DNA from 2 places in the Microbispora sp. GKU 823 genome. Region 2 is predicted to be linked to the other one. Evidence: riboswitches for the same ligand, from Rfam matches in the RefSeq annotation. Region 2 holds a riboswitch; the other holds the start of a gene.

Region 1 (15,096 bases), on a different contig from region 2:
GGTACTTCGCGGTGCGCGGCAAGGGCGACCTGGTGAACCGATCGAACAGCGTCATCGCCCTGCGCGAGACGCTGACCGGGCAGATTCTCTCGTCGTTGCTCGACGGGCCGCTCGCCCTGGTCTACCTGCTGCTCGTCTTCGCCCGGGACCCGGTCTTCGGCGGCTTCCTCGCGCTGCTCGCCGGAGGGCAGGCCGCCCTCCTGCTCGGCACCGCCCGCCGGGTGGGCGACCTGACCAGGCGCGAGCTGGCCGCTCTGGCCGTCACGCAGGGCCGGCTGATGGAGGCCGTCGGCGGCATCGAGACGCTCAAGGCGTCCGGGGGCCGAGCCGCGGGCGATGCAGCGCTGGTCGGACCTGTTCGCCCGGCAACTCGACGCCGACGTGCGGGGAGGGCTCGTCCGGGGGCTCATCGAGGCGGTGCTCGGGGCGGTGCGCTATCTCGCGCCGCTGGGGCTGCTGTGGGTCGGCGCGTGGCGGGTGCTCGACGGGTCGCTGAGCCTCGGGACGCTGCTCGCGCTGAACGCCCTGGCCACCGCCGCGCTCACCCCGATCGGCTCGCTGATGACCAGCCTGCGCAGCCTTCAGCAGGCCGGGGCGCACTTCGACCGGCTGTCGGACATCCTCGCCTCCGAGCCCGAGCCGTCCACGGGGATCGAGGTGCTGCGGCTGCGCGGCGGCATCGAGCTGCGCGGGGTGGGTTTCCGCCACGACCCGCGCGGCCCGTGGACGCTGCGCGACGTCTCACTGGTCGTACGGCCCGGGCAGAAGGTCGCGCTGGTCGGTCCCTCTGGGTCGGGCAAGAGCACGCTCGCCCGCCTCCTGCTCGCCCTGTACCAGCCGACGGCCGGGGAGATCCGGTACGACGGCGTTCCCGCGGCGGAGCTCAACCCGCGATCGCTGCGCCGCCAGTTCGGCGTGGTCACCCAGGAGCCGTCGCTGTTCACCGGGACGATCCGCGAGAACATCGCGCTCAACTTCCCCGAGGCCGGCATGGACCGGATCGCCGAGGCGGCCCGGCTCGCGGGCCTGCACGACGAGATCATGGCGATGCCGATGGGTTACGAGACGATCCTGGTCGAGGGCGGCGGCCTGTCGGGCGGACAGCGCCAGCGGCTCGCCCTGGCCCGCGCGCTGCTGCCCCGCCCCAAGGTGCTGCTGCTCGACGAGGCGACCAGCAACCTGGACAGCGCGACCGAGGCCGGCATCGAGGCCCGGCTGTCCCGCCTGACGCAGACCCGCATCGTGATCGCGCACCGGCTGAGCACGGTGCGGGACGCCGACCTGATCCTGGTCGTCGAGCGGGGCATGGTGGTGGAGCGGGGCACCCACGAGGAGCTGCTGGCCCTGGGCGGGCGCTACACCCGGCTCGTCGCCGCGCAAACGGCCTGAGGCCGCGCACCCGCGGCCGGGCCGCGGTGACGGCGCACCGGTTCGGCGTGGTCGACAACGGGGCCGACCCCGTGGCTCCTGCCCGGAGCGACCGGGAGAGCGGCATGTAGGGTCTGGGGCGTGAACGCTGCCGAGGACCGGATCTGGACGGTGCCCAACCTGCTGAGCGCCCTGCGGCTGCTCGGCGTCCCCGTCTTCCTCTGGCTCGTGCTGGGTCCCCACGCCGACGGGTGGGCCATCGCGCTCCTGGCGCTCGCGGGCTTCAGCGACTGGCTCGACGGCAAGCTCGCCCGCGCCTGGAACCAGATCAGCAGACTGGGCCGGCTCATCGACCCGCTCGCCGACCGGCTCTACATCCTCGCCACCCTGATCGGCCTGGTGCTGCGGGGCGCCGTCCCCTGGTGGCTGGCGCTCGCGGTGCCGCTGCGCGACGTGCTGCTGCTGTGGATGCCGCCCGTGCTGCGGCGGCACGGCTACGGTCCGGCGCTGCCCGTCCACTTCCTCGGCAAGGCCGGCACCGCCGCCCTGATGTACGCGTTCCCGCTGCTGTTCCTCGCCTCTCACGAGGGGTGGTACGCCGAGATTGCCGCGATCTTCGGATGGGCCTTCGCCATCTGGGGAACTGGTCTGTATTGGTGGGCGGGGGTGTTGTATGTCGTACAGGTGCGCCAGCTAACGAAGGGGTGACCCGTGAAGGCCGTCGTCATGGCGGGCGGGGAGGGGACACGGCTGCGGCCGATGACCGCGAACCAGCCCAAACCCCTGCTCCCCATCATCAACCGGCCGATCATGGAACACGTGCTCCGGCTGCTGAAGCGGCACGGGTTCACCGAGACCGTGGTGACCGTGCAGTTCCTGGCCGCGCTGATCCGCAACTACTTCGGCGACGGCGACGAGCTGGGCATGACCCTCCACTACGCCACCGAGGAGGTCCCCCTCGGGACGGCCGGCAGCGTGAAGAACGCCGCAGACAAGCTCCGTGACGACCGCTTCCTGGTCATCTCCGGCGACGCGCTCACCGACATCGACCTGACCGACATGCTCCGCTTCCACCGCGAGAACCGGGCGCTGGTCACCATCGGGCTCAAGCGCGTGCCCAACCCGCTGGAGTTCGGGATCATCATCGTGGACGAGAGCGGCCGCATCCAGCGCTTCCTGGAGAAGCCCACCTGGGGCCAGGTGTTCTCCGACACGGTCAACACCGGCATCTACATCATGGAGCCGTCGGTCCTCGACGAGATCGCCCCCGGCCAGTCGGTCGACTGGTCGTCCGACATCTTCCCGAAGATGCTCGAACGGGGGTGCCGGCTGTTCGGCTACGTGGCCGAGGGCTACTGGGAGGACGTCGGCACGCACGAGAGCTACCTCAAGGCCCAGGCCGACGTGCTGGAGGGCAAGGTCAAGGTCGACTTCGACGCGTTCGAGCTGGCCCCCGGCGTGTGGGCCGCCGAGGGCGCCTCGGTGGACCCCGAGGCCGTGCTCAAGGGCCCCCTCTACATCGGCGACTACGCCAAGGTCGAGGCCGGCGCCGAACTGCGGGAGTACACCGTGCTCGGCAGCAACGCCGTCGTCAAGGAGGGCGCGTTCCTGCACCGCGCCGTGGTGAGCGACAACGTGTACGTCGGCCCGGCCGCCCACCTGCGCGGCTGCGTGATCGGCAAGAACACCGACGTGATGACCGGCGCCAGGATCGAGGAGAACGCCGTCGTCGGCGACGAGTGCGTCATCGAGGCCGAGGCGTACGTCTCCTCAGGCGTGAAGATCTACCCCTTCAAGACGATCGAGGCGGGCACGGTCGTCAACACCAGCGTCATCTGGGAGTCGCGCGGCCAGCGCAGCCTGTTCGGCCCCCGCGGGGTCTCCGGGCTGGTCAACGTCGAGATCACCCCGGAGCTGTGCGTACGGCTGGCCAGCGCGTACGCCACGACGCTGCGCAAGGGCGACACGGTCGTCACCTCCCGCGACGCCTCGCGCGCGGCGCGGGCACTCAAGCGGGCGGTGATCAGCGCGCTGAACTCCAGCGCGATCAACGTGGTCGACCTGGAGGCCGCCGCCCTGCCGGTCGCCAGGTTCAACACCTCGCGCGAGAACGTCAGGGGCGGCATCGCCCTGCGCACCACGGCGGGCGACCCCCAGAGCGTCGACATCGTGTTCATGGACGAGACGGGGGCCGACCTGTCCCAGGCGGCCCAGCGCAAGCTGGAGCGGGTCTTCTCCCGGCAGGAGTACCGGCGCGCCTTCCCCGGCGAGATCGCCGAGCTGACCTTCCCCGCCCGCGCCGTGGACACCTACGCCCGGGAGTTGCTGGCCTGCATCGACATGTCCGGGGTGAAGGACACCGAGATGAAGGTCGTGGTCGACTGCGCGGGCGGCACCTCCTCGCTCGTGCTGCCGAGCCTGCTGGGCCGGGCCGGGGTCGACGTGCTCACCGTGAACAACCGCCTCGACGACGCCTCGCCGACCGAGACGCTCGCCGAGCGCCGCCGCGACCTGCAGCGCCTGGCGGAGCTGGTGGCCTCGGCGAGGGCCGCCTTCGGCGTACGGTTCGACCCGGTGGGGGAGCGCGTCTCCCTGGTGGACGAGATGGGCCAGCTGATCAGCGAGGAGCGGGCGCTGCTCGTCGTGCTCGACCTGGTGGCGGCCGAGCGCCGGGGCGGCCGGGTGGCCCTGCCGGTCACCACGACCCGGGTGGCGGAGATGGTCTGCCGATTCCACGGCGTGCAGGTCGACTGGACGGCCACGAGCCTCGACACGCTGACCCGGGCGGCCAGGCACCCTGACACGATCTTCGCCGGCGACGGGAGGGGCGGCTTCATCGTCCCGGAGTTCGCGCCCACCGTGGACGGCCTGGCGGTGTTCCTGCGCCTGCTCGGCCTCGTGGCGCGCACGCGGCTGTCGCTCAGCCAGATCGACGCCCGCATCCCGGAGGCCAAGCTGCTCAAGCGGACCGTTCCCACGCCCTGGGCGCACAAGGGGGCCGTGATGCGCTCGGTCGTCGAGGCGGCCGAGGGCCACCGTCTGGACACCACCGACGGCGTCCGCGTCGTGGAGGACGACGGGAGCTGGGCCCTCGTCCTGCCCGACCCCGCCGAGGCCGTCACCCACCTGTGGGCCGAGGGCCACGACATGGACACCGCCCAGGCCCTCCTGGAGCGCTGGGCCCACGTCGTCGAACAAGCCGCCGGCGCCCACTGATATCCCTTCGGATACGGCGCGCAACCGTCCCGCGAAGCGGCTACCCCATTGCGAGGTTTACGGCGCGCAACCGTCACGCGAGGGGCGCGGCCGCGACTGGACTGAGGAGCGCCCGGAGCGAGGAACGAGCGAGGACGCGACGAGGGCTGTGCTCATGGCGCGCCTCCGGCACGACGCGTGGCCTTTGGGCGCCCCGAGCCGCGCGAGCGGAGCGAGCGCAATCAAACACTGTGTGGCGGGATGGACCTTGAACCTCCGCTGGCTGTAGCGTTGGTCAGTCCACGCCCAGCCGCGGTCTTGACCTTTGTGCCTGATCAGCGTAAGTTGCGGCATTCGCAGTTTGAGCTAGTCCTAGAGCAAGTCGTGAGAGAGGCCGAGCCGTTCGATGCCCAGCGTCTACTGCACGCAGTGCGGTCATGCCAACCCCGAGGATGCCCGTTTCTGTTCACGATGCGGTTCGCCGCTGAGCGCTCCGGCGCCCGTCGCAGCCGACACGACCTCGACGATCTCACTCGAGGCGCTTGAGGCGGAGACGGGCCAGACGCTTCTGCCGGACAGAGCCGCCGTCGAGCAGCTGCCGCCTGGCACGGCTCTTCTGGTGGTCATGCGGGGTCCGAACGCGGGCAGCCGATTTCTGCTCGACAGCGACCTCACTACGGCGGGTCGCCACCCGGAAAGCGACATTTTCCTGGACGATGTGACCGTGTCCAGGAGGCACGTGGAGTTCTACCGGCGCGGCGGCCAGTTCACCGTGCGGGACGTGGGCAGCCTCAACGGCACCTACGTCAACCGGGAGCGCATCGAGGAGTCCCCGTTGCAGGGCGGCGACGAGGTGCAGATCGGCAAGTTCCGGCTGGTGTTCCTCACGCGTGGTCCCGGAGGGCTGTGATCGGTGAGGAGGAGGAGTCATGAGCGCGCAGGCCGTACGGGCGTTCATGAGCATCGGGGAGGTGCTCGCCCTGCTGCAGGGCGAGTTCCCGGACGTGACCGTCTCCAAGATCCGGTTTCTGGAGGGTGAGGGGCTGATCGAGCCCCAGCGGAGCCCGTCGGGGTACCGCAAGTTCACCTACAACGATGTCGAGCGCCTGCGGTACATCCTGCGTGCGCAGCGTGACCAGTACCTGCCGCTCCGGGTGATCAAGGATCAGCTGGACGAGCAGGCGGCCCGCCCGCACGCGGTGTCCGACGGCGCTCCGCCCGTGCGCCTCAGCCGGGAGGAGCTCATCGAGGCCGCCGGCATCGACGAGGAGACCCTGGCCGAGATGGAGAGTTTCGGCCTGGTCGCTCCCGTCGCGCGCCGGTACGACGGGGAGGCGCTGGAGGTCGCGCGCAGCGTGGGGGCGCTGGCGCGCTTCGGCCTGCAGGCGCGGCACCTGCGGGCGATCCGCGCCGCGGTGGAGCGGGAGGCCGGTCTGATCGAGCAGGCGGTGGCCCCGCTGCTGCGGCGCAAGGCGCCGGGGGCGATCGCGGAGGCGGACGAGACCGCCAGGGAGATCTCCGGACTTCTCCAGGAACTGCACAATGCGTTACTGCGTGGGAGTGTTCGCGGCGTTCTGGGGCGGTGACCGGCACATCCGCACCTCCGTGGGTGTTACGTTGAATGCCTGGTGATATGCCGCGACGCTTGAGACGGAGCCGCCCGTGTTGCAGATGGAGGTCGTGGGGGTTCGCGTTGAGATGCCCACCAACCAGCCGATCGTTCTCCTGAAGGAGACGAGCGGTGATCGGTATCTGCCGATCTGGATAGGCATGACCGAGGCGACCGCTATCGCGTTGGCCCAGGCGGAGGAGCCGCCGCCCCGGCCGCTGACCCACGACTTGTTCCGTGACGTTCTTGAGGCCTTGGGGGTGCGGTTGCGCACCGTCAACATCGTCGCGCTCCGCGATGGAATCTTCTTCGCCGATCTGGTCTTCTCCAACGGCGTGGAGGTCAGCGCCCGTCCTTCGGACTCGATCGCGCTGGCGTTGCGTACGGGTGCGACGATCTACGCGAGTGAGGACGTGATCCAGGAGGCGGGCGTGAGCATGCCCGACGACCAGGAAGACGAAGTGGAAAAGTTCCGCGAGTTCCTGGACAAAATCACACCGGAAGACTTCGGCCGGGCGGGCTGACGTGCCGGACGATTTCGGGAGATTACGCTTCACGACGCGCCGGACGGGGTCGTTGACTGACGATGGCCCCGGTCCTACGGTGCAAGGGAAACCACGGTTGTAATTCACGAACCCCCAGATCAGACCGTGGGATGAGAGAAAGCCGGAGGTCCGCAGTGGCGGTCAGCAGCGGCGAGGGTAAGTCGGCCGGCCAGCACGACCCGGTTCGGCAGGCGGCGCGCGAGCGCGCCGGCGAACAGGGTCTGCTGTTCGACGAGCAGCCGACGGCGCTGCCTCAGGGCATCGGATACCGCGGGCCCACGGCGTGCGCGGCGGCCGGGATCACCTACCGGCAGCTCGACTACTGGGCCCGGACCGAACTGGTGCTCCCGACGATAAGGGCCGCCCAGGGATCCGGGTCCCAGCGACTGTACAGCTTCCGCGACATCCTCGTCCTGAAGGTCGTCAAACGTCTTCTGGACACCGGGGTCTCCCTCCAGCAGATACGCACCGCCGTACGGCATCTGCGCGACCGCGGCGTCAACGACCTGGCCCAGATCACTTTGATGAGCGACGGCGTGAGCGTCTACGAGTGCACGAGCGCCGACGAGGTGATCGACCTGCTGCAGGGCGGCCAGGGCGTGTTCGGCATCGCGCTCGGGCGGGTCTGGCGGGAGGTCGAGGGATCGCTGGCCGAGCTTCCGGGTGAGCGCGCGGAGGCCGCTCCGGATGCGGAGGGGGGACCATCCGGCGGACGAGCTGGCCCGTCGAAGAAAAGGCCCGCAGGACCGGCTGAGCGGATGCCCGGCGAGCGCTGGGCCGGGATCAGACCGACCAGGAACGGCAGGGCGAACCATCGGATCGCGCCCGCGCCGCGGTCTCGGCGCCGATCTCGTGCGGGGTGCGAGCCGGGCGATCCGGGGTAGCCGGTAGAGTGGGACACGGCCGACGACCTCGTGCGGGAGAGACCCCTGGCCTTCAGGGGCGCCGAAGGAGCAAACCTCCCCGGAATCTCTCAGGCACCCGTACCGCACGGACGAGGCGACTCTGAAAAGCAGGCCCGCCGGCCAGGCGGCGCCTCACCGAAGGGGAAAGCCGGGCTCGACGGCCCGGTGAAGCTCTCAGGTCCGATGACAGAGGGGGAGACCGCTTCACGACCGGCCGCGCCACCGCAGGCGCCGGGCGGTCGCCGCAGGTCTCGACCCGCCCAGGAGGCCCCTGTCATGAGCGACCGGTCCACACTTCGCGATCTTTCCGCCCCGCCCTTCGCCACCCGTCATATCGGCCCCTCCGAGGGCGACCGCGCCCGGATGCTGGAGGTGGTCGGCTACGAGTCGGTGGCCGACCTGCTCGCCGTGGCCGTGCCCGAGGCGATCCGCACGCGCGGTCCGCTGAACCTGCCCGAGGCGGTGGGGGAGGCCGAGGCCCTGGCCGAACTGCGCGCCCTCGCCGGCCGCAACCGGGTGCTGACCCCGATGATCGGCCTCGGGTACTACGACACGATCACCCCGGGTGTCGTCCTGCGCAACGTGCTGGAGAACCCCGGCTGGTACACCGCGTACACGCCCTACCAGCCGGAGATCTCGCAGGGGCGGCTGGAGGCGCTGCTGAACTTCCAGACGGTCGTGTCGGACCTCACCGGCCTCGACGTCGCCGGCGCGTCCCTGCTCGACGAGGCGACGGCCGCGGCCGAGGCGATGACGCTGGCCCGGCGGGCGAGCAAGGCGAAGACCGACGTGTTCGTGGTGGACGCCGACGCGCTGCCGCAGACCAAGGCCGTGCTGGCGACCCGCGCCGAGCCGCTCGGCATCACGCTGGTGGAGTCGGACCTCGCCGGTGAGCTGCCCGAGTGCTTCGGCGTCCTCGTGCAGTATCCGGGCGCGAGCGGCCGGGCGGCGTCCTTCCGCGCGGTCGCCGAGCGGGCGCACGCCCAGGGGGCGCTGCTGGTGGCCGCGGCCGACCTGCTGGCGCTGACCCTGCTGGAGGCCCCGGGCGAGCAGGGCGCCGACATCGCCGTCGGCTCCTCCCAGCGCTTCGGGGTCCCGCTGGGCTACGGCGGCCCCCACGCGGCGTACATGGCCGTACGCGAGGGCCTGCAGCGGCAGATGCCGGGCCGCCTGGTCGGGGTCTCGGTGGACGCCGACGGCCGCACGGCCTACCGGCTGGCTCTGCAGACCCGCGAGCAGCACATCCGGCGGGAGAAGGCCACCAGCAACATCTGCACCGCGCAGGTGCTGCTCGCCGTGATGGCGTCGATGTACGCCGTATACCACGGCCCGGAGGGCCTCAGGAGGATCGCCCAGAGGGTGCACCGCCACGCGGCCGTTCTCGCCGCCGGGCTGCGCGAGGGCGGCGTGGAGGTCGTCCACGACGAGTTCTTCGACACCGTGCTCGCCCGCGTTCCCGGGCGGGCCGCCCAGGTCGTGGCCGCCGCCGCGGAGCGGGGCGTGAACCTGCGCCTGGCCGGAGACGACCACGTCGGCGTCGCCTGCGACGAGAAGACCACCACGGAGCACCTGCGGGCGGTCTGGGCGGCGTTCGGCGCGTCCGAACTCGTGGTCGAGGACCTCGACCGGGTGACCTCCGACGCGCTCCCGGCCGACCTGCAGCGGACCTCGGACTTCCTCACCCACCCGGTGTTCCACTCCCACCGGTCCGAGACGGCCATGCTGCGCTACCTGCGGCGCCTGCAGGACAAGGACATCGCGCTCGACCGCTCGATGATCCCGCTGGGCTCCTGCACGATGAAGCTCAACGCGACCACCGAGATGGAGCCGGTCACCTGGCCGGAGTTCGCCTCGATCCACCCGTTCGCGCCGGCGGAGCAGGCCGAGGGGTACGCCGAGTTGATCGCGACGCTGGAGGGCTGGCTGGCCGAGGTCACCGGCTACGACCGGGTGTCGATCCAGCCGAACGCGGGCTCCCAGGGCGAGTTCGCCGGGCTGCTGGCGATCAGGTCCTACCACCGCTCCAGGGGCGAGGACGGGCGCGACGTGTGCCTGATCCCGTCCTCCGCGCACGGCACCAACGCCGCCAGCGCCGTCATGGCGGGCATGCGGGTGGTCGTGGTGGCCTGTGACCCGAACGGCAACGTCGACCTGGCCGATCTCGCCGCCAAGATCGACAAGCACCGCGACGCGCTCGCCGCGATCATGGTGACCTACCCGTCCACCCACGGGGTGTACGAGGAGACGATCGTCGAGATCTGCGAGCGGGTCCACGAGGCCGGCGGGCAGGTCTACGTCGACGGGGCCAACCTCAACGCGCTGGTGGGCCTGGCCAAGCTGGGCGAGTTCGGCGCGGACGTCTCCCACCTGAACCTGCACAAGACCTTCTGCATCCCGCACGGCGGCGGCGGCCCCGGTGTCGGTCCGGTAGCGGTCAAGGCCCACCTCGCCGACCACCTGCCGGCACACGTGTCGGCCGCGCCGTACGGCTCGGCGGGCATTCTGCCGATCTCCTGGGCGTACGTCAGGATGATGGGCGCCGACGGGCTGCGCCAGGCCACCGAGCAGGCGATCCTGTCGGCCAACTACCTGGCCCGGCGGCTGGCGCCGCACTACCCGGTGCTGTACACCGGCCGGGACGGCCTGGTCGCCCACGAGTGCATCGTCGACCTGCGCCAGATCACCAAGGAGACCGGCGTCACGGTCGACGACGTGGCCAAGCGGCTGATCGACTACGGCTTCCACGCGCCCACGATGTCGTTCCCCGTCGCCGGGACGCTCATGATCGAGCCGACCGAGAGCGAGGACCTGGCCGAGCTCGACCGCTTCGCCGACGCGATGATCGCCATCCGGGAAGAGATCGCCAAGGTGGCGTCGGGCGAGTACGACAAGACCGACAACCCGCTCCGCAACGCCCCGCACACGGCCGAGTGCCTGACCGCCGACGAGTGGACCCACCCGTACTCGCGGGCGGTGGCCGCCTACCCGGTGCCCGGCCTGCGGGACGACAAGTACTGGTCGCCGGTGCGCCGCATCGACCAGGCGTACGGCGACCGCAACCTGGTCTGCTCCTGCCCGCCCCTCGAGGCGTACGAGGACTGATCAGTTGAGTATGTCGGCCCCGCCCGGCGGCCGGTCTCGTTAAGATCGCGGTGATCGTTTCTCATCACCTGCGACCATGCGAGGCCCCTGAATGACGGCCATCGATTCCGGGCGGCGGTCCGACCGGCTCGACCACGCGCGCCGGCTCGCCGAGGGCGGCGACCTCGACGGCGCGGCCGCGATCTTCGCGGAACTCGCCGCGGACGAGGACGCGCCGGACCGCGGCGAGGCCGGCGAAGGCCTGTCCGTCGTGGTCGAGCGGATGGCCGAGCGGCTGCTGGAGGACGGCGAGCCCGAGAGGGCCGCCGACGTGCTGCTCGAGGCGCTGTCGGTCAGCGCGGTGGCCGACCCGGCACGCCTGCGGGTGCTGCTCGGCATGGCGCACCTGGAGATGGCGTGCGCGCAGTTCGCCGGGGCCGTGGAGGACAGCCGCCAGGAGGGGGCCGACGCCGGCACCGGGGCGCTCGCGATCGAGCTGCTGGCCCGTACGCTGCCGCTGCGGGGCCGCGACGCCGACGCGGAGACCGTGTGGCGCTACGGCCTCGACCACCCCGACGAGGCGCTGGCCGACCAGGTGCGGCTGCGCCTCGGGCGGGACGTGCGCCCCGCCATGGAGGGCGTCGAGGGCTGAACCGGGGACCGGTTCAGCGCTGGGAGCGGCGGCTGATGGCGTAGGCGAAGTTGACCGCGACGATCCCGCCCCAGGCGAGCAGGAGCCCCGGAAAGTGCCCGGCTCCGGCCGCGATGGCGGTCAGCGGGATGCCGATGCCGAGTGAGCCGAGGGCCAGGCCCACGGCGCCGTCCTTCTGCTTGGGCTGGTTGCCCGGGGGCTGGTGGTGCAACTGGGCCGCCACCTCGTTGCGTACCCGCGCGGCGATCTCGACGTCGAGCTTGTCGAGGAACGAGTCGACCAGCGCGTCCTCGTACTCCGGACCGAGGTCGCGGCGGGCCGCCATGACGGCGCGCAGGTCCTCGCGGGTCGAGGAGGCCGCCGGCGGCGGAGGGACGGGGCGCCCGGGCGCGGGCGGCTGCTGCGATGCGATGTCCGTCACCATGACATTCTGGCCCCTTTCACGGGGGCGTGCCATCCTCCGATCGGAGGGTCGCCTCCTCCCGCTTCAGTCGGACCCGCTACCGTCACCGGCATGGAGATCGAGACCCCGCACGGCCGCGCCCTGGCCGAGGTGGACGAGGCGGCCGATCCCCGGCTGCTGCTGGTCCTGACCCACGGGTCCGGGGGAGGTGTCGACGCCCCGACCTGCTCGCCGTACGGGACGCGGTGGCTGGCGGACGGGGGGACCGTCGGCACGGGTGACGCAGCCGTTCCGGTTGCGCGGCGCGCGGGCGCCGGGGTCGGCGGTCAAGCAGGACGAGGCGTGGCTGTCGATCGTCGCCGCGCTCCGCGAGCGCCACCCGGGCCTGCCGCTCGTCCAGGGCGGGCGGAGCAACGGCGCGCGGGTCGCCTGCCGCACCGCGCGTGCCACCGGGGCCGAGGCGGTGGTGGCGCTCGCGTTCCCGCTCCACCCGCCGGGCAAGCCGGAGCGGTCACGGGCGGAAGAACTGCGGCAGGCGGGGACCCCCGTGCTCGTGGTCAACGGGGATCGGGATCCGTTCGGCGTGCCGGACGAGAAGGACGCCGCACGTCTCGTGGTCCTCCCGGGGGAGGGGCACGAGTTCAAGAAGGACCCCGCCCGGGTGGGCGAGGTGGTGGCGCGGTGGCTGCGTTCGCCTAGGCCGCGCTGATGGCCATGTCGGTGGGGCGGTGCGGGGCGATGACGCCGCCGTCGGGCAGCAGCTCGCCGGTGTCCTCGAACAGCACGACGCCGTTGCAGAGCAGGCTCCAGCCTTGCTCGGGGTGACAGGCTATCGTGCGGGCGGCTTCTCGGTCCTTCGCGTCCGCGCTGGGACAGGCCGGTTCATGAGGGCACATCGCCGGGGCTCCGTGTCTTTATCGTTCGCTCGTTTTGTCTTCCGGGTGTCCGTGGGGTATGACGCACACCACACTGGACTACACCAGTTTGCGGCTCGGCCGCATCCGTACGACATAGTCAGTTCGGAGCATTTCCGCCGGTCGGGCAGGGGACCCGGCCGCACCCCGAGCAGGCTCACGCGCACTGATGTGACCTAGTACACAAGAATGCCCCATTGGAGGCAACGGTCCGGCCTCGACACGCCGACGGCCGGGTAACCGACAGATCACAGATTCCGGTCACCGGAAGCGGCCGTTGCGGACGACCCGGAAACCCCAGGTCTCAGCCGCCGAGGCCGGCGATCAGCGCGTCGAGGCCGTGCTCGAAGTCGCGCTCGCCCTCGGCGGTGCGGGCGTCGCGCACCTCGGCGTCCGGGTCGGCCCATCCCGACTGCTGGACCTCCACCGCCACGCTGCCGAACACGTAGGCCCGCAGCGCCCGGACCGCTCCGGCCGGGTCGCCCGCCCCCGCCTCGCGCAACTGCTCGGTCTGCTCCCCGATCGCGATGAGGGCCGACCCCTTCGGCGGCTTGGTCAGGGCCAGCGACAGCACGCCCGGGTGCTCGAGAAGCGCCGCACGGCTCGCACGGGCCCAGGCGCGTGCCCTGTCCTGCCAGGTGGCGGCGGTGGCCGGATCGACCTCCACGGTCGTCACGTGCTCGGCGAGGGCGTCCATCAGCGCCTCCTTGCCCCGCGGCAGGTGGTGGTAGATGGCCATGGCCTCCACCTGGAGGGCGTCGCCGAGGCGGCGCATGGTCAGCCGGCGCAGGCCCTGGCCGTCGGCGATGTGCAGGGCGGCGTCGATGATCCGCTCGCGGGACAGGGGGACGGGTGGTCGCTTGGCAGGCACGGCGATCATGCTGCCACATCGGGCCTTACTTCGTAAAGGGCGGCGCACCCTGCGGTGCGGGCCCCCGCGCGGAGCGCGTACGCTACCGGTTGCGACGCGAGTTCGATACCGAAGGGGCTGACGATGGCGTTTTTCCGTCCGCGGGTGAGCCGGGAGGCGGAGGTCCGCTACCACGCGGATCTGGAGATCCGGAAGAACTTCGACCAGGTGCTGGAGAAGGTCCGGGTGGCGCAGCGGCGGTTCCAGGAGGCGAAGGCGGCGGGCGCGCCGCTCCCCGAGCTCCGCGAGGCGGCCCTGGGCCTCGACGCGGCCCTGACCGAGGCGCTGCGCGCCGCGGAGGCGGGCCAGCGCGCCACGTTCGGCGTGAAGTCCTACGACAGCAGGATCGCCCGGCGCAAGGCGAAGGCCACTCCCGACGGCGCGCTGTGGACCGACGAGGTGAACCGCCTGCGCACGCTGCGCGAGGCGCACCGCCTCAGCGGCATCCCCCGGGTGCCGCGCGCCTCCAAGACGGGCGACCCCGCCCGCCTGACCCCGCGCGACGTGCGCAAGGGCCTGGCCGCCGCGCACCACTAGGCACGAGCGAGCAGGCCACGCAGGCCCGCCCGCTCCGCGCTGTGGGCGTTCCTGCACCGCCTCCGCGGCGGAAGAAGGGACGACCACCAGGCCGGCTGAAAAGCCGTACGCCGCACCCCCTGAGGGCGCGGGCCGCACGGATATGTGAATCAGCTGGCCCAGTTCTCAGCTGGCCCAGTCGAGCAGCGGGCGGGTGTTGCTCGGGTGGCGCAGCTTGGACAGCGACTCCTTCTCCAGCTGGCGGATCCGCTCCCGGGTCAGGCCCAGGTGCTTGCCGATCTCGTCCAGCGTGTGGGGCTTGCCGTCGGCCAGGCCGAAGCGCAGGCTCATGATCTTGGCCTCGCGCGGGGACAGGTTGCTCAGCACGCCCTTGAGCTGCTCGGCCAGCAGCTGCCGGTCGACGACCTCGGACGCCTCGGGGGAGTCGACGTCCTCGATGAGGTCGCCGATGCGGGTCTCGCCGTCCTCACCGATGGTCGAGTCGAGGCTGATCGGCTGCCGGCTGGTGCGCAGCAGCTCCTCGATCTGGTCCGGGGTCTTGTCCAGCTCGACGGCCAGCTCCTCCGGCGTGGGCTCCCGGCCGAGCCGCTGGTGCATGTCACGCTCGACGCGCGACAGCTTCGACAGCATCTCCAGCACGTGGACGGGCAGCCGGATCGTCCGGGCAGAGTCGGCGAAGCCGCGCTGGATGGCCTGCCGGATCCACCACATGGCGTACGTCGAGAACTTGTAGCCCTTGGTGTAGTCGAACTTCTCGACGGCGCGGATCAGGCCGAGGTTGCCCTCCTGCACGACGTCGAGCAGGGCCATGCCGCGGTCGGTATACTTCTTGGCCACCGAGACGACCAGGCGGAGGTTGGCCTCCAGCATGTGGTCCTTGGCCCGCCTGCCGTCCTCGATGACCCACTCCAGGTCCTCGCGCACGTGCGGGGGCAGGTGCTCGCCGTTCTCGAGCGCGGTCTCCAGCTTGTACTCGG
Region 2 (15,096 bases):
GCCGCCGTCGCGTCACGGGCGCCGAACTCGCCCGGGACTACAGCGGCGTGCTGCTCGTCTTCACCCCCGGCCCCGAGTTCCGGCGGACCGGACGCCTGCGGCGGGGCCGCTGGTGGCGGTGGCCGGCCGCCGTCGCCTTCGCCGGCCGCCGGCGGCTGCTCGCGCTGCTGGTGGCGCTCAGCGTCGTCATGCAGGCGTTCGGCTTCGCCCTCCCCGCGCTGACCGAGCTGGTCGTGGACCGGGTGCTGCCGGCCGGCGACCACGACCTGCTGGCCGTCGCGGGTCTCGGGGTGCTGGGCCTGGTCGCCGCGTACGGACTGGTCCGGGCGCTGCGCGGATACGCCGTGGTCGCGCTGAAGGTGAGCGCCGACGGCGAACTGGTCCGCGTCACGGGCGAACGGCTCCTCGCGGCGCCCTACCGGTTCTTCGCGCTGCGCGGCTCCGCCGACCTGGTCAACCGCGTGCTGGCGACCTCCCTGATCCGGGAGGTCCTCACCAACCAGGTGACGCTCGCCTTCCTGGAGGCACCGCTGGCCCTGGGATACGTGATCGCGATCGGCGTGCGCAGCCCCCTGGTCGGCGGCTGCCTGGTCGCGTTCGCCCTGGCCCAGGTGGGCCTGCTGCTCCTCACCCGCCGCCGCGTCGGCGACCTGACCCACCGGGAGACCGAGGCCCGCAACGACCTGCAGAACAGGCTGATCGAGGGCCTGCGCGGCATCGAGACGGTCAAGGCCTCCGGCTCGGAGCCGCGGATCGCGGGCAGATGGGCGACGGCCATCGCCGCCGTCGCCGAGCGGTCGGGGAGCAGCGGCCGGGCGCAGGCCCTCCAGGACGCCCTGCTCGGGGCCCTGCAGTTCGCCGCCCCGCTCGTCCTCGTATGGGTGGGCGCCCGCCAGGTCGCGGACGGCGCGCTGACGCTCGGCGGGATGCTCGCGCTGCAGGCCCTGGCCGGTGCCGCGCTGGCCCCGCTGAACTCGCTGGTCACCGGGCTGCAGGCCGTACAGGTGGTCCGGCCGCACGTGGAGCGCCTGGCCGACGTCTGGCATGCCGAGCCGGAGCCCGTCCCCGCCGACCCGGTCACCCGTACGCTCACGGGGCGGATCGAGCTGGACGGCGTCGGCTTCCGCTACGGCCCCGACAGCCCGTGGATCCTGCGGGACGTCACCGTCACCATCCATCCCGGGCAGAAGGTCGCGCTGGTCGGCGCCTCCGGATCCGGCAAGACCACCCTGGCCCGGCTGATCCTCGGGCTGCTCACGCCCGCGGAGGGCGAGATCCGCTACGACGGCGTGCCCGCCGCCGCCTTCGATCCCGGCGCCCTGCGCAGGCAGTTCGGCGTGGTGCCGCAGGAGCCCGTCCTCTTCAACGGGACGATCTTCGACAACATCGCGCTCAACGTCCCCTCCGCCACCCGTGAGCAGGTGGAACGGGCGGCCCGGGCGGCCCGCGTCCACGAGGAGATCGCGGCCATGCCGATGGGCTACCACACGCTGCTCACCGACGGCGGCGGGCTGTCGGGCGGGCAGCGCCAGCGGCTCGCGCTCGCCCGCGCCCTGCTGTCGGAGCCGAGGATGCTGCTGCTCGACGAGGCCACGAGCCACCTCGACACCGCGACCGAGGCCGCCATCGAGCAGAGCCTGCGCGGCTTCGCGGGCACCCGCGTCGTCATCGCCCACCGGCTGAGCACCGTACGGGACGCCGACCTCATTCTCGTGCTGGACCGGGGCCGGATCGTGGAGGCGGGCGGCCGGGACGAGCTGCTCGGCCGGGACGGGCACTACGCGCGCCTCGTCGCCGCGCAGCGGCTGGGCGCCTGACCTTCACGAACTGCGGATAAAGCGGGCCACAAGTCGCTTACCTCCGTCACGCAATCCGATTCCAAGACGATCAAGACAGGCTCTGGGACACGGGGGAGCCGCCCGGCTCCCGACTCGACCGAAAGGAGAAGACCATGAGCGGACAGCCCAAGACCGAGTTGCGGGACCTTTCCGAGGTGGGCGCCGAGCTGGACGAGAGCCTGCTGGAGGGCATCACCGGGGGCTACAACCCGAACGCCGCCCGGACGAGGTCCGGCGCGGGCTACGACGACTACCTGTGCTGAGGGAGCGATCATGAAGGTTCGCACCGTCATCGCCGCCATCGAGGCCGTGGGCGAGGAACTGGACGAGGAGCGCCTGCGCGGCGTGACCGGCGGACAGGCCCCGGAGTTCGACAGAAGCGGCTGCTACGCCGACAACATGTGCAAGTACGACGACATCTCGCTCTGACACTTGCCGCTGACACCACAGAGTGACCACATCGGGTGGATCACGCTGTGACGCACAGGGTGGGAGCACCGCCCCGGTGGCGCTCCCCACCCGCCAGGCCCCGTCCCCCAGGTCTGTTCGGTTCCCTCGAAAGGCCCTCCGTTGCGCCCTCCTCACGTTCTCGTCCTCACCAGCGAGGACGACCCGCACGCCGAGCGGGTCTGCGACCTGCTCGCCCGGCGCGGCGCGCGCGTCAGCGTCTTCGATCCCGGCGACTTCCCGGTCCACGCCAAGGTGGACCTCGGCTACGGCGCGGGAACCGGCACCCGGCGCATCCTGCGCGAGAAGGAGACGATCGACCTCGACACGGTGTCAGCCGTGTGGTGGCGCCGGCCGACTCCCCCGCGCCCGCACGCCGAGATCGTCGATCCGGCGGTGGCCGCGCACACCGTGCAGGAGTGCAAGAGCCTGCTCAGCGACCTGTGGGAGCAGTTGCCGTGCCGCCAGGTGCCCGCCCGCGAGTCGGTCTTCCGCCGCTCCGGCCAGAAGTCCTCCCAGCTCGCGCTGGCCGCCGAGCTCGGATTCGCCATCCCGGAGACGCTGATCAGCACGGACGCCGAGTCGTTCCTCGACTTCCACGACCGGCACGACGGCCGCGTCATCACCAAGGCCTTCCACGTCCCGTTCGTCGAAGGCGTGGGGGACGACGGCCTCACGATGACCCGCCTGACCGAGCCGGTGTCGCCGCGCGACCTCGCGTACGCCGACGGCCTGCGGTTCTGCCCGGTGATCGTGCAGGAGATGGTGCCGAAGCGCGTCGAGCTGCGCGTCACGATCGTGGGGCGGCGGATCTTCGCCGCCGAGATCCACTCCCAGGCGTCCAACCGATCGAGCCTCGACTGGCGGTACTACGACACCCGGACCACCCCGCACCGGCCCCACCGGCTGCAGGAGGAGATCGCCGACCGGTGCCTGGCGCTGATGGACCGGCTCGGCCTGCTGTACGGCGCCGTCGACCTGATCGTCACACCGGACGACCGTCACGTCTTCCTGGAGGTCAACCCCAACGCGCAGTGGCTGTGGGTCGAGAACATGACCGGTCTGCCGATCAGCGAGGCCGTCTGCGACCTCCTGCTCGAACCGGCCTGACCTCCCCTCCGCGAACGAGCCCGACAGATCCCGCCCAGAGGAGCCCGGCATGCCGCCGCACAGTGTCGTCCATAGTGATGTTCTTCCGTCTGCCGGCCTGCTGGCCGACGTCCTGGCGTACCTGCGCCGGATCAGCGATCTGGAACCCGCCGAGGCCAGGCTCCTGCTGGGGGACCTGCGCGCCGAGCACGAGGGCACGCCGATGCGCCTGGTGTGGCAGCGCGACCACCCCGGCGGCGGCTGCCACTACGACATGCTGATCCCGGTGGGGGACGGCACGGTCTCGGTCGCCTTCGCCCCCGACCGCGCCCTGCCCTGGCCGCTGCGGGGCAGCCGCAACTCGGGCGAGCAGGTCGTCGTCCGGGTCGACGGCATGGAAGTCGCGATGGAGCAGGCCATGGCGGTGCTGGACGAGCTGTGGAGCGACGCCTCGGTGGCGAGCCGGCTGGTCGACGCGGCCCTGGTCGCGCAGGAGCTGTCCGACGACCCGGTGGACCTGTCCCCCGCCGAGTTGCAGGACGCCCTCGACGCCTTCCGGCGGGCCCGGGGGCTGCTCACGGTCGAGGCCACCCGGGCGTGGATGGCCGAACGCGGCCTCGACCACGCCGGCCTGGAGCACATCGTGGCGCAGGAGGCCGGGATCGCCCGGCTGCGCCGGCGCGTCGCCGGCGACCGCGCCGACGGCCTTTTCGCCGCCGACCCCCGCTCCTACGAGCGGCTGAGCGTGCTGTCCCTCCGCTATCCCCGGCTGGAGGCCGCCCGGGCCGCCGCCGCCCGGCTGCGGAACGGTGGGGCGGACCCCCTCGCCTCGGCCGCTGCCGAGACGCTCGATCACGGCGCGGACGCCCGCCTGCACCGCCTGTTCCGCGCCGAACTCGGCCCAGGGGCGGCGGACGCGGCACCCGGTGACGTCCTCGGACCGTACGGACCCGACCCCGTGGTCACCCACGTGGTGGAGGTCAGGCCCGCCGTTCTCGACGGCGCCACCCGGCGAGGGATCGAACAGCGGCTTTTCGACGACTGGCTGGCCGAGCGGCGGCGCGAGGCCCGCGTGGAGTGGGTGTGGGGCGACGCCCGGCGTACCGACGCCGTCAACCGGGCCCTGCGGGCTCCCGCGACCGGAGACACCACCACGGCCGCCCGGTGAGCGCCGGACCCCCACCCCGCAGGTCTTCGGAACAGCTCAGCGGGAAGCGGACGGAAGCGGCGGAGGCGGCGTCATGCCGAGAGCCCTGGCGATCGCACCCATGATGTGGGCCGCCTCCTCGGCGGCGAGCTTCGCCAGACCGGCCGGGTCGCGATCGGCGAAGTAGGACCGGTCCCTCTCGAACGTGGCCTTGGCGATCTCCTTGCCTCGCTCGACGCGTTCGCGGTTCCTGTCCGCGTTGACGGTGACGCCGACCTCGATCATCCGCAACCCGGCCTGTCCCCACCAGGCGCGCCACTCGGCGGAGTCGTTCAGGGCCTGGTCCAGAGTGTGCGCGGCCCTCATGTACGCACCCGGGGCGCCCTTCCAGGCCGATCCCCTGTAGGTGTCGTACCAACGGCCGCCGTCCGGCAGGCCGGACAGCAGTAGGTCGAAGTCCCTGGCCCAGTGCAGCCCCGCGACGTCCCACAAGACGGTCGCGACGACGTCGACGAGCAGTTCGGCCTGTCCCGCGTCCCACTCCTCGTCCTCGACGGCCGGCGGGTCGGCGAGCACGGCCTCGTACCGTCCCCGCCCGGCGGCGACCACCGCGTACAGCAGGTTCTCGTACGCGTCTCCGACGAGCGGGATCGGCGGTCTGCCCTCGTCGCTGACGTCGGGAACCGGGCGCCCCTCAAGAGGGAGTCCGGTGAGCGCGCGCACCTTTCCGGCGAGATGCGCGCAGAAGGCCTCCACCTCCTGCGCGCCCAGCGACGACAGGCGTTCACCCAGCAGATCGGCGCCGTCTTCGTCGATCACCCCGTCGAGCGTGCCGATCAAATCCCAGAAGGTCTCGTCTGTCACCGGCCAAGCCTGCACGCCCTCGGCCCCGCACGCAATCGAGCCGATATGGCTACGGGATGCCACAGCGCATCAGGGGCGGCTCTGCAACCGATTTCACTTCCGTGCACCTGCGCGTTCAGCCCCGCATTGGCGATAAAGGAACGGCGCCCGCACACATAGAAACGACGCATTCTTTGACGAATGCGATCAGAGAGGGATATGGTCAATTAACCAATGATCGCCGCATCGTCGGCACGTTTCACGCTGCTTTCATGCGAGGGAGACCGTGTTATACGCCGTGCTCGGACCGTTCCTGGCCATGAAACCCTCGGGGGACGTGATCGCCGGGCTCGCCCCGAGGCACCGGCAACTCCTCGCGTTGTTCCTGCTCAACCCCAACGTCGCGGTTCACAGGGACACGCTCATCGATCTGTTGTGGAATCGCCGTCCCACTAAATCGGCGCCGCGGAATCTTACCACCTACATCGCACAGGTGCGGCGGCGGCTCTCGCCACGCGACCCCGCCCTTTCCCCGCTGCACACCGTGGAGGGCGGGTACCTTCTTTCCGTACCGCCGGGATCCGTGGATGCTGCAGTATTCAACCATTTCGCGGCACAGGGCAGAATCGCTCGAGAAAATGGCGATTACCACAATGCGGCGAGGATGTTGGAGAACGCGCTGAGCCTGTGGCGGGGCGACGCCCTGCTCGGCATGAGGCACGTGGACGAGCTTTCCTCGTGGGCCGAACGGCTCGACGAGGACCGTCGGGCGGTGACCGAGGACCTCTTCGACGTACGGCTGGCACTCGGGCACCACCACGAGATCGTCGGCGGCCTGGCCCAGTGGGCGAGGCGCCACCCGCTGCGCGAACGGCCGCATCGGCAGCTCATGCTGGCGCTGCACCGGTCGGGCCGCACCCACGACGCCTCGGCGTCCTACCAGCGGCTGCGCCGGACCCTGGTCGACCGCCTCGGCACCGAGCCGTCCCCCGACACCCAGGCCCTCCACCAGCGGATCCTCACGGGCGACGACCTGCCGTCCGCTCTGATGCGTCTCCGCGCGGCCACACAGCGCGCTGAACGTACCTGACGTACAGCGCAAGCGGGGAATCCGGCGAGCCGGTGCTCGTCCGGCTCGCGTCCGATACCACCAGGCCTATCGGCCCTCTTGACTTCACGGAAACGCGGCTACCCCGATCGAGGAAATCGGGGCGATCCTGCCGGTTACGGGGATGGCGGCGAACCACTAGGCTTGCACCACACCGGTGACCCCGTGCGGGAGAGCGTCCTGGCATCCGGTCAGGGCCCCTGAAGGAGCAAGCCCTCCCCGCGAACCTCTCAAGGCAAAGGACCGTGCGGGTCAGGTGACCTCTGGAAAGAAGGCCGGAAGGCCTCGCCGAAGGTGAAAGTCCGGCAAAGATCGGACGAAGCTCTCAGGCGCCGATGACAGAGGGGGAGGATGCCCGATAGTCAAACGCAGCATCCGTCCTTCCGAGGTGCGCATGTCCCGATCCACCCCGCTCCGCGGGGTCCACGAAAGTCTGGGTGCGACCCTGACCGACTTCGCGGGCTGGCAGATGCCCCTGCGCTACGGCAGCGAGTCCGCCGAGCACAACGCGGTGCGCACGGCCGCGGGGCTGTTCGACCTGTCCCACATGGGGGAGATCTTCGTCGTCGGCGCTCAGGCGGGCGAGGCGCTCGACCGCGCGCTCGTGGGGCACCTCAGCGTCCTCGCACCCGGCCGCGCCCGCTACACGATGATCGTGAACGAGACCGGCGGCATCCTCGACGACCTCATCGTCTACCGCCTCGACGAGGACCAGTACATGGTCGTCGCCAACGCCTCCAACTACGCCCTCGTCGCCCGCGAGCTCGCCGACCGGGTCCGGGGATACGACGCGCGGGTGACCGACCGGTCGGACGAGTACGCGCTGGTCGCGGTGCAGGGCCCCCGCAGCGCCGAGATCCTGGCCGCGCTGACCGACGCCGACCTCGACGACCTGAAGTACTACGCCATCGTCCCCGGCGTCATCGCGGGCACGCCCGCCCTGATCGCACGCACCGGATACACCGGCGAGGACGGCTTCGAGCTCTTCGTGCTGAACGAGCACGCCGTGCCCCTGTGGAACGCCCTCGCCGAGGCGGGCAGGGACGCCGGGCTCGTCCCCGCCGGGCTGTCGGCCCGCGACACGCTGCGCCTGGAAGCCGGCATGCCGTTGTACGGCAACGAGCTGAGCGCGGCGATCACGCCGTTCGACGCCGGCCTCGGCCGGGTCGTCCGCTTCGACAAGCCCGGCGACTTCGTGGGTAAGGCCGCCCTCGAGCGGGCGGCGGAGAACGGCACCAGGCGGCGCCTGGTCGGGCTGGTGGCGCGCGGCCGCCGCGTGCCCCGCCACGGCTACTCCGTCACCCGGGAGGGCGCCGTCGTCGGCGAGGTGACCAGCGGCGCCCCGTCGCAGTCCCTCGGCCGCCCGATCGCCATGGCGTACGTCGACGAGGGCGCCTTGGAGAAGGGTGGCCTGGCCGTGGACATCCGGGGCAGCCAAGAACCGGTCGACGTCGTCGATCTGCCTTTCTACAGGAGGAGCAAGTGAGCACCATTCCGGACGACCTGAGCTACACCAAGGAACACGAGTGGGTGGCCGGGCTCGAGGACGGCCTCACCGTGACGGTGGGCATCACGGCGTACGCGGCCGAGCAGCTCGGCGACGTGGTTTACGTGGAGGTGCACCCGGAGGTCGGCTCGACGGTCGCGGCCGGCGACGCGGTCGGCGAGGTGGAGTCCACCAAGTCCGTGAGCGACATCTTCGCCCCGGTCGGCGGCGAGATCGTCGAGATCAACGCCGCCGTCGTGGACAACCCCTCTCTGGTCAGCTCCGACCCGTACGGCGAGGGCTGGCTGTTCCGCGTGCGCGTGGAGGAGGAGCCCGAGGACCTGCTGTCGGCCGCGGAGTACACCGCGCTGACCTCCGGCGAGTCCTGACGGCCACCCGAGACGCGTGAGAGGCGACGGTCAATGGCGATCAGCGTCTTCGACCTGTTCAAGGTGGGGATCGGGCCGTCCAGCTCGCACACGGGCGGCCCGATGGCGGCGGCGCACAAGTTCGTCCGCGGGCTGCACCAGGACGGGCTGCTGGAGAAGGTCACCCGGGTCGAGGCCATCCTGTACGGCTCGCTCGGGCTGACCGGCAAGGGCCACGGCAGCGACAAGGCGGTCCTGCTGGGCCTGTCCGGCGACAAGCCCGAACTGGTCGACGTCGACACCGTCGACGAACGGCTGGCGGCGATGCGGGCGAGCGGCACGGTCACGTTGTACGGCGTGCGCGAGATCCCGTTCGTGGTCGGCGAGCACCTCGTCTTCGAGCGCAAGCTGTCGCTCCCCCACCACCCGAACGGCATGCGGTTCACGGCGTACGCCGACGACACGGTGCTGCGCGAGAAGGTGTACTACTCGGTCGGCGGCGGCTTCGTGGTGGACGAGAACGCCACCGGCGCCGACCGGATCAAGCCCGACGACACGGTGCTGCCGTACGCCTTCACGACCGCGCACGAACTGCTCGCGCACTGCGCCGAGACCGGCCTGTCGATCTCCGGTGTGATGATGGAGAACGAGAAGGCCTTCGGCCGTACGGAGGAGGAGATCCGGGCCGGCCTGCTGCACCTGTGGACGGTCATGGCCGAGTGCGTACGGCGCGGCACCAGCCGCGAGGGGGTCCTGCCGGGCGGCCTCAAGGTGCGCCGCCGGGCCCACCAGCTGTACCGGCGGCTGCAGGGCGAGCCCGACGGGACCGACCCGCTGCGGGCGATGGACTGGGTCACGCTGTTCGCGCTGGCCGTCAACGAGGAGAACGCCGCGGGCGGCCGGATCGTCACCGCGCCGACCAACGGCGCCGCCGGCATCGTCCCGGCCGTTCTGTCCTACTACATGCGCTTCCTTCCGGGGGCCGGCGAGGACGGCGTCGTCCGCTTCCTGCTCACTGCGGGCGCGATCGGCGTGCTGTTCAAGGAGAACGCCTCCATCTCCGGCGCGGAGGTGGGCTGCCAGGGCGAGGTCGGCTCGGCCTGCTCGATGGCGGCGGCGGGTCTCACCGAGGCGCTCGGCGGCACGCCGGAGCAGGTCGAGAACGCCGCCGAGATCGGCATCGAGCACAACCTCGGCCTGACCTGCGACCCGATCGGCGGGCTCGTCCAGATCCCGTGCATCGAGCGCAACGCCGTCGCCTCGATCAAGGCGATCGCCGCCGCCCGCATCGCGCTGCGCGGCGACGGCCGCCACTTCGTGTCGCTGGACAAGGCGATCAAGACGATGCGCGACACCGGCAGGGACATGCTCGACAAGTACAAGGAGACCTCGCGCGGCGGCCTCGCCGTCAACGTCATCGAGTGCTGACCCGGCATTCGTGAGGAGTGGCGTCTCGAATGTGACCAATGCGCGGCTCACCAATATCGTGGTGACTTCCCGGCGACGAGGAGGGCCGTCACGTGAGGTGGCGCGAGGCGCTACGCCCGCATCGGGCGTTCCTGGTGGTGCTGGCGGCGGGCGTCGCACTGCGCGCGCTCGCCGTGCTCGGCTACCGGCCCGCGCTGTGGTTCTGGGCCGACTCCTTCGCCTACCTCAGCTCGGCGCTCGACCTGCGGCCCCTGCCCTCGCGGCCGTCCGGCTACTCGCTGTTCCTGGCGGCGCTGAGTCCGCTGGGGAGCATCACCGCCGTCGTGATCGTCCAGCACCTGCTCGGCCTCGGCATAGCCGTCTGCGTGTACGCGCTGCTGCGCCGCCGGACGCGGCTGCCGGGCTGGGGGGCGGCGCTGGCGGCGGCGCCGGTGCTGCTCGACGTCCACCAGATCCAGCTCGAACACCTCGTCATGGCGGACCTGCTGTTCACCGCACTGGTCGTGGCCGCCGTGACGATCCTGCTGTGGCGGCCCAGGCCGGGCGCGTGGTCCGTCGTCGCGGCGCTGCTGCTGCTCGCCTGCGCCACGGTCACCCGCACCCTCGGGCTGCCCCTGATCGCGCTGGCGCTGCTGCCGGTGCTGCTGGCCGGACGCTGGCGGACCGCGCTCGCCGGGCTCGCCGCCGCGTCCGCCGTGCTCGGCGGATACGCCGTCTGGTTCCACGACGCCCACGGGTCGTACGGGATGGGCGGCAGCAGCACGTGGTTGTGGTCGCGCACGATGACCTTCGCCGACTGCTCGGTCATGAAGCCGCCGAAGGACCTGGCGGTACTGTGCCCGTCGGAGCCGCGGCTCGCCGCGCCCGCCTACATCTGGGCCGCCGGCTCGCCCATCCAGCGGGTGAAGAAGGACAAGGACCGGCTGGCGAGCGAGTTCGCCTCGCTGGCGATCCGCAGCCAGCCCCTCGACTTCCTGTCGACCGGGCTGCACGACGCGATGTGGGCGTTCGAATGGGACCGGAAGGTCTACCCCGCCCCGGGCACGCAGAGCGCGTACGTGTTCCCCGCCTCAATCAAGCCGTTCACCTCCAAGGTCGCCTCCGGCGGCCGTACGGCGAGCGAGCTAACCACCGCCTACCAGGGAAGCTCCGGGGACACGAAGGTGGTCGAGCCGTTCGCGGGGTGGCTGCGCGCCTACCAGGAGCAGGGCTTCCTGCGCGGGCCGCTGCTGGCGGCGGTCCTGCTGGCCGGGCTCGCCGGGCTGGTGGCCCGGCGCTGGACGGCGCTGCTGCCCTGGGCCGCGGCGGCGGTCCTGCTCCTGCTGCCGCCCCTGATCGCCGCCTTCGACCACCGCTACGTGGTGCCCGTCGTGCCGCTCGCCTGCCTGGCCGCCGGGCTCGCCCTCGGCACGGGCGCGACGCCCGCGCCCTGGCGCCGGGAAGGCCGGTCAGCGGCGGCGGACGTGCAGGCGGACGACCGCAAGCGCGTCGTCACGGCCGACCGCGCGGCGAACGCGTGAGATCGCCGACTCGTCCAGCCGCCTGATCACCTGTCGCAGGTCGGCCGACCGCCGGAGCGACACCGACACCCGCAGCCTGCCGTCGCGCACCAGCCTGACCGAGATGTGGCCGATCCCGTCGATTCCCTTCAGCGCCACGCCGAGCATGGCGATGCCGGCGCCGGTACGGCTGCCGACCCGGCCCCAGCCGAGTGCCATGAAGAGCCACCGGGTCGCGACCAGGGCGAGCACAATGGCCGCCCCGGCCAGCAGAGGCAGCGCCCACGGCTTCCCGTCGGCCACGCTTCTGTCGATCAGGGCCGCGCCGGGCCGCCCGCGCGCGGCGGCCAGCAGGCCGAAGCCTCCCGCGACCAGCGCCAGGCCCACCAGCAAGAGCCCGAGGCGGTTTCCCCAACGCGGACGCACGTCAGCCCCCTCTCCTGCGCAGCCGTACGACCACCTCCTGGCGGGACTGGACGCCGAGGCCCGACAGCCGGTCGCCGACCGCCGCGCCGACCTCGCGCAGCAGGGCGCCGGTCGTGTCCGCGTCGGCCACCACGGCCACCTCGATCCGCCTGCGGAGGATGTGGACGTCGGCCCGCCGGACGTGCTCGACCTCGCGGGCCGAGGCGGCGAGCGTCCGGCGCAGACCGGCGCGGGTCAGGCCCATCGCGAGCAGCGGGTCCCGGCACTCCAGGGGCACGAGCCGGGGACGGCCCGGGACGAGCGCGAGCGCCACCAGCGCCGCGCCGCAGACGATCATGCCGACCGCGGCGGCGGGGACGGCCGGGTCGGCCGGGGTGAGGTTGAGCAGCCGGGACGGCAGCCGCCAGGGAGGGGAGACGCCGAGCATGACGGCGACGACCACGGCGGTGAGCGCCCAGCCGAGCAGGGCGAGCACGGCGGCGACCACGACGGCGGCCGGGGTCCGGCTCGGCCGCAGGACGCGCATGGCGGTCCGGCGGGCCGCCGCGGTCCCTCCGCCGCACGTGTCGGTTCCGGCGCCGTCAGCGCCTTCGCCGCTGCCCGCGCTCCTGGCGCCCCTGCCGCGTCCGGCGCCTTCGGAGTCTGATCCACTTCCGGCGCCCTTGGCGTCTGATCCGCTTCCGGCGCCCTTGGCGCTCCTTGCCGACGAACCCGCCAGGATTCCCTGCACGACGCTCATCAGCCGCTCACCCTTCCCGCTCACCGCGCCGGGTCCGCTCGGTAGTCACCTCACCATGGGTACACGGAGCGGTGACGGGACGGGTGGGTCACCCGCCGCCTTGCGCGATCATGACGGCTCCACGGCGCAGATTTTGCCGGGGCGCAATTAATGTGAACAGCGCTCATGTATTTCCGGCGGAGCCGTACTAGGCTGCGCCCATGGACGACCGACAGCGCCTCGACCAGGCGACGGCCCAGCTGGAGCCGCCCTTCGCCGTCCTCGACATGGACGCGCTCCGGTCGAACGCGGCCGCCATGGTGCGCCGGGCCCGGGGCAAGCCGATCCGGGTCGCCAGCAAGTCGATCCGCTGCCGGTCCGTGCTCGAACGGGTCCTGGCCATGGACGGCGTCTCGGGCATCATGGCCTTCACGCTGCCCGAGGCGCTGTGGCTGGTCTCCACCGGCCTGCGGGACGTGCTCGTGGCCTACCCCACGACCGACAGGACCGCGCTGCGCGCCCTGGGATCGGACGACGTCGCGGCACGGGAGATCACCGTCATGGTGGACTCGCCCGAGCACCTCGACCTGATCGAGAGCCTGCGGCTCCCCCACCGCATCCGGGTGTGCCTGGACATCGACGCGGGGTTCGTGGCCTTCGGCGGCGCGTTCCGGGCGGGCGCGCTGCGGTCGCCGATCCGCGAGCCCGAGCAGGCCGCCGAGATCGCCGCGCACATCGCCAAGCGCCCCGGGCTGCGGCTGACGGGGCTCATGGCGTACGAGGCCCAGATCGCCGGGGTGGGCGACGACGTCCCCGGGCCGTACGGCCGCGCGGTGCGCTGGATGCAGGAGCGGTCGCGCCGCGAGCTGATCGTGCGGCGCGGCCGGATCGTGCAGGCCGTACGTCAGGTCGCCGACCTGGAGTTCGTCAACGGCGGCGGCACGGGAAGCATCGAGAAGACCGCCGCCGAGCGGGCGATCACCGAGGTCGCGGCGGGCTCGGGGTTCTTCCATCCCCGGCTGTTCGACTACTACCGGGGCTTCACCGGCCGTCCGGCGGCGCTGTTCGCCCTGCCGGTCGTGCGCAAGCCGGCTCCGGACGTCGTGACCGTGCTCGGAGGGGGCTACCCCGCCTCCGGGGCCCCCGGGCCCACCCGGCTGCCCCAGCCGTACCTGCCGGCGGGGCTCAGATACCACCCGGACGAGGGTGCGGGTGAGGTGCAGACGCCCCTCCTGGGCGAGGCCGCGGCCGACCTCCGCCTCGGCGACCGCGTCTGGTTCCGCCACGCGAAGGCCGGGGAGCTGTGCGAGCGCTTCGCCACTCTGCACCTGGTCGAGGGCGACCGGGTGGCCGAGGAGGTCCCGACCTACCGCGGCGAGGGCAGGACCTTCCTGTGACCGCCGGCTCGGCCTTGTGATCGTCCTCGTGGGAACGCGGACGCCGCCGTGGACCGTGTCACGGCGGCGTCGTCACGCGGCGGGTCAGCGGGAGCGGCGGCGCAGCAGCACGATGGCCGCGCCCACGACGACGACCACGCCGATCCCGATCAGCACCGGAGCGATGTTGGGCGCCGGATGTTCCGCGGGCTGCTCGCCTTCGCCGTCGGCCGGAGCGTACGTGCGCGGGCCCAGGACCATGTCCTCCATGGACGCGACGAAGTCGCGCGCGTTGGCCTTCGCCTTCTCGACGCCGCGCTCCGCGACCCGCTTCGGGCTCACCCGGTCCGCGATGGCGTCGACCGTGCGAGCGAGCTCCGCCCGCGTGCGCTCGATCTTCCGTTCCAGCGCATCGGGATCGGTGTCCGCCATGCGATCCCCCTCCTGTGGTATTCGTGTGTGATCAGTCTGCCAGGTCCGGCGGCCACCCCGCACAGCGGCTGAGCCGGTAGTTTGGTTGACGCTTGCCCGCCTATCGCCGCGGGTCACCTTTTCCGGAGGACGTGATGAGCAAGCTCCAGCCCGGCGACGCCGCGCCGGACTTCACCCTGACCGACGCCGACGACAACGAGGTCTCGCTGGAGTCGTTCCGCGGCAAGCGGGTCATCCTGTACTTCTACCCGGCGGCCATGACCCCCGGGTGCACGAAGCAGGCGTGCGACTTCCGCGACAACCTCGGCGCGCTGACCGAACAGGGCTTCGTGGTGCTGGGCGTGTCCAAGGACAAGCCCGCCAAGCTGCGGCAGTTCCGCGAGCGCGACGCGCTCACCTTCCCGCTGCTGTCCGACACCGGCCTGGACGTGCACAAGGCGTACGGCGCGTACGGCGAGAAGACGAACTACGGCAAGACCGTGATGGGCGTCATCCGCTCCACGTTCGTCATCGACCCCGACGGAAAGGTGGAGAAGGCCCTCTACAACGTGAAGGCCACCGGTCACGTCGCCCGACTCACGAAAGAGCTGGGGATTTCCTGAAATACCCCTTTCGCCAGGCTCCCGGAATTGTCGGCGGCTGCCGATAAATTCCGGGGCATGGCGAAGTACAAGTACACCCCGGAGTTGCTCGCGGACGCGGCGGCCGCGGCGAGCAGCATCGCCGACGTGTTGCGCTATCTCGGCATCCCGTGGTCGGGTGGCGCCCACGCCCACATCAGCCGCCGCCTCAAGCACTTCGGCATCGACACATCCCACTTCCTCGGCCAGGCCCACATGAGGGGCCAGACGTCGCCGCGGCGGAGACTTCCGGCGGACGTGCTGGTCCTGA

What was found. A riboswitch is a leader RNA that binds a small molecule or an ion and turns the genes downstream of it on or off. The one in region 2 is predicted to bind glycine.
Region 1: another riboswitch for glycine. It lies ahead of gcvP (aminomethyl-transferring glycine dehydrogenase); the one in region 2 lies ahead of gcvT (glycine cleavage system aminomethyltransferase GcvT).

The regions. Positions count from the first base shown of each region.
Region 1 is NZ_MWJN01000010.1:66,557-81,652, reverse strand. It holds partial or broken gene B1L11_RS50065 (cysteine peptidase family C39 domain-containing protein) at 1-254, shown strand, start outside; gene B1L11_RS50060 (peptidase domain-containing ABC transporter) at 337-1,389, shown strand; gene B1L11_RS08200 (CDP-alcohol phosphatidyltransferase family protein) at 1,510-2,076, shown strand; gene B1L11_RS08195 (mannose-1-phosphate guanyltransferase) at 2,080-4,584, shown strand; gene B1L11_RS08190 (FHA domain-containing protein) at 4,970-5,473, shown strand; gene B1L11_RS08185 (MerR family transcriptional regulator) at 5,493-6,149, shown strand; gene B1L11_RS08180 (bifunctional nuclease family protein) at 6,226-6,696, shown strand; partial or broken gene B1L11_RS08175 (MerR family transcriptional regulator) at 6,852-7,471, shown strand; glycine riboswitch at 7,625-7,716, shown strand; gene gcvP (aminomethyl-transferring glycine dehydrogenase) at 7,899-10,724, shown strand; gene B1L11_RS08165 (hypothetical protein) at 10,816-11,355, shown strand; gene B1L11_RS08160 (hypothetical protein) at 11,369-11,779, opposite strand; partial or broken gene B1L11_RS08155 (alpha/beta family hydrolase) at 11,870-12,467, shown strand; gene B1L11_RS08150 (DUF5999 family protein) at 12,454-12,654, opposite strand; gene B1L11_RS08145 (TetR/AcrR family transcriptional regulator C-terminal domain-containing protein) at 12,977-13,552, opposite strand; gene B1L11_RS08140 (hypothetical protein) at 13,667-14,119, shown strand; gene B1L11_RS08135 (RNA polymerase sigma factor) at 14,285-15,096, opposite strand, start outside.
Region 2 is NZ_MWJN01000027.1:22,390-37,485, forward strand. It holds gene B1L11_RS16490 (peptidase domain-containing ABC transporter) at 1-1,817, shown strand, start outside; gene B1L11_RS46865 (hypothetical protein) at 1,952-2,101, shown strand; gene B1L11_RS46870 (hypothetical protein) at 2,112-2,267, shown strand; gene B1L11_RS16495 (MvdC/MvdD family ATP grasp protein) at 2,409-3,395, shown strand; gene B1L11_RS16500 (TIGR04500 family putative peptide maturation system protein) at 3,445-4,542, shown strand; gene B1L11_RS16505 (DUF4240 domain-containing protein) at 4,579-5,385, opposite strand; gene B1L11_RS16510 (AfsR/SARP family transcriptional regulator) at 5,684-6,454, shown strand; glycine riboswitch at 6,631-6,728, shown strand; gene gcvT (glycine cleavage system aminomethyltransferase GcvT) at 6,867-7,958, shown strand; gene gcvH (glycine cleavage system protein GcvH) at 7,955-8,347, shown strand; gene B1L11_RS16525 (L-serine ammonia-lyase) at 8,381-9,754, shown strand; gene B1L11_RS16530 (hypothetical protein) at 9,847-11,274, shown strand; gene B1L11_RS16535 (hypothetical protein) at 11,203-11,679, opposite strand; gene B1L11_RS46875 (DUF6286 domain-containing protein) at 11,681-12,205, opposite strand; gene B1L11_RS16545 (amino acid deaminase/aldolase) at 12,619-13,794, shown strand; gene B1L11_RS16550 (DUF3618 domain-containing protein) at 13,879-14,205, opposite strand; gene bcp (thioredoxin-dependent thiol peroxidase) at 14,340-14,807, shown strand.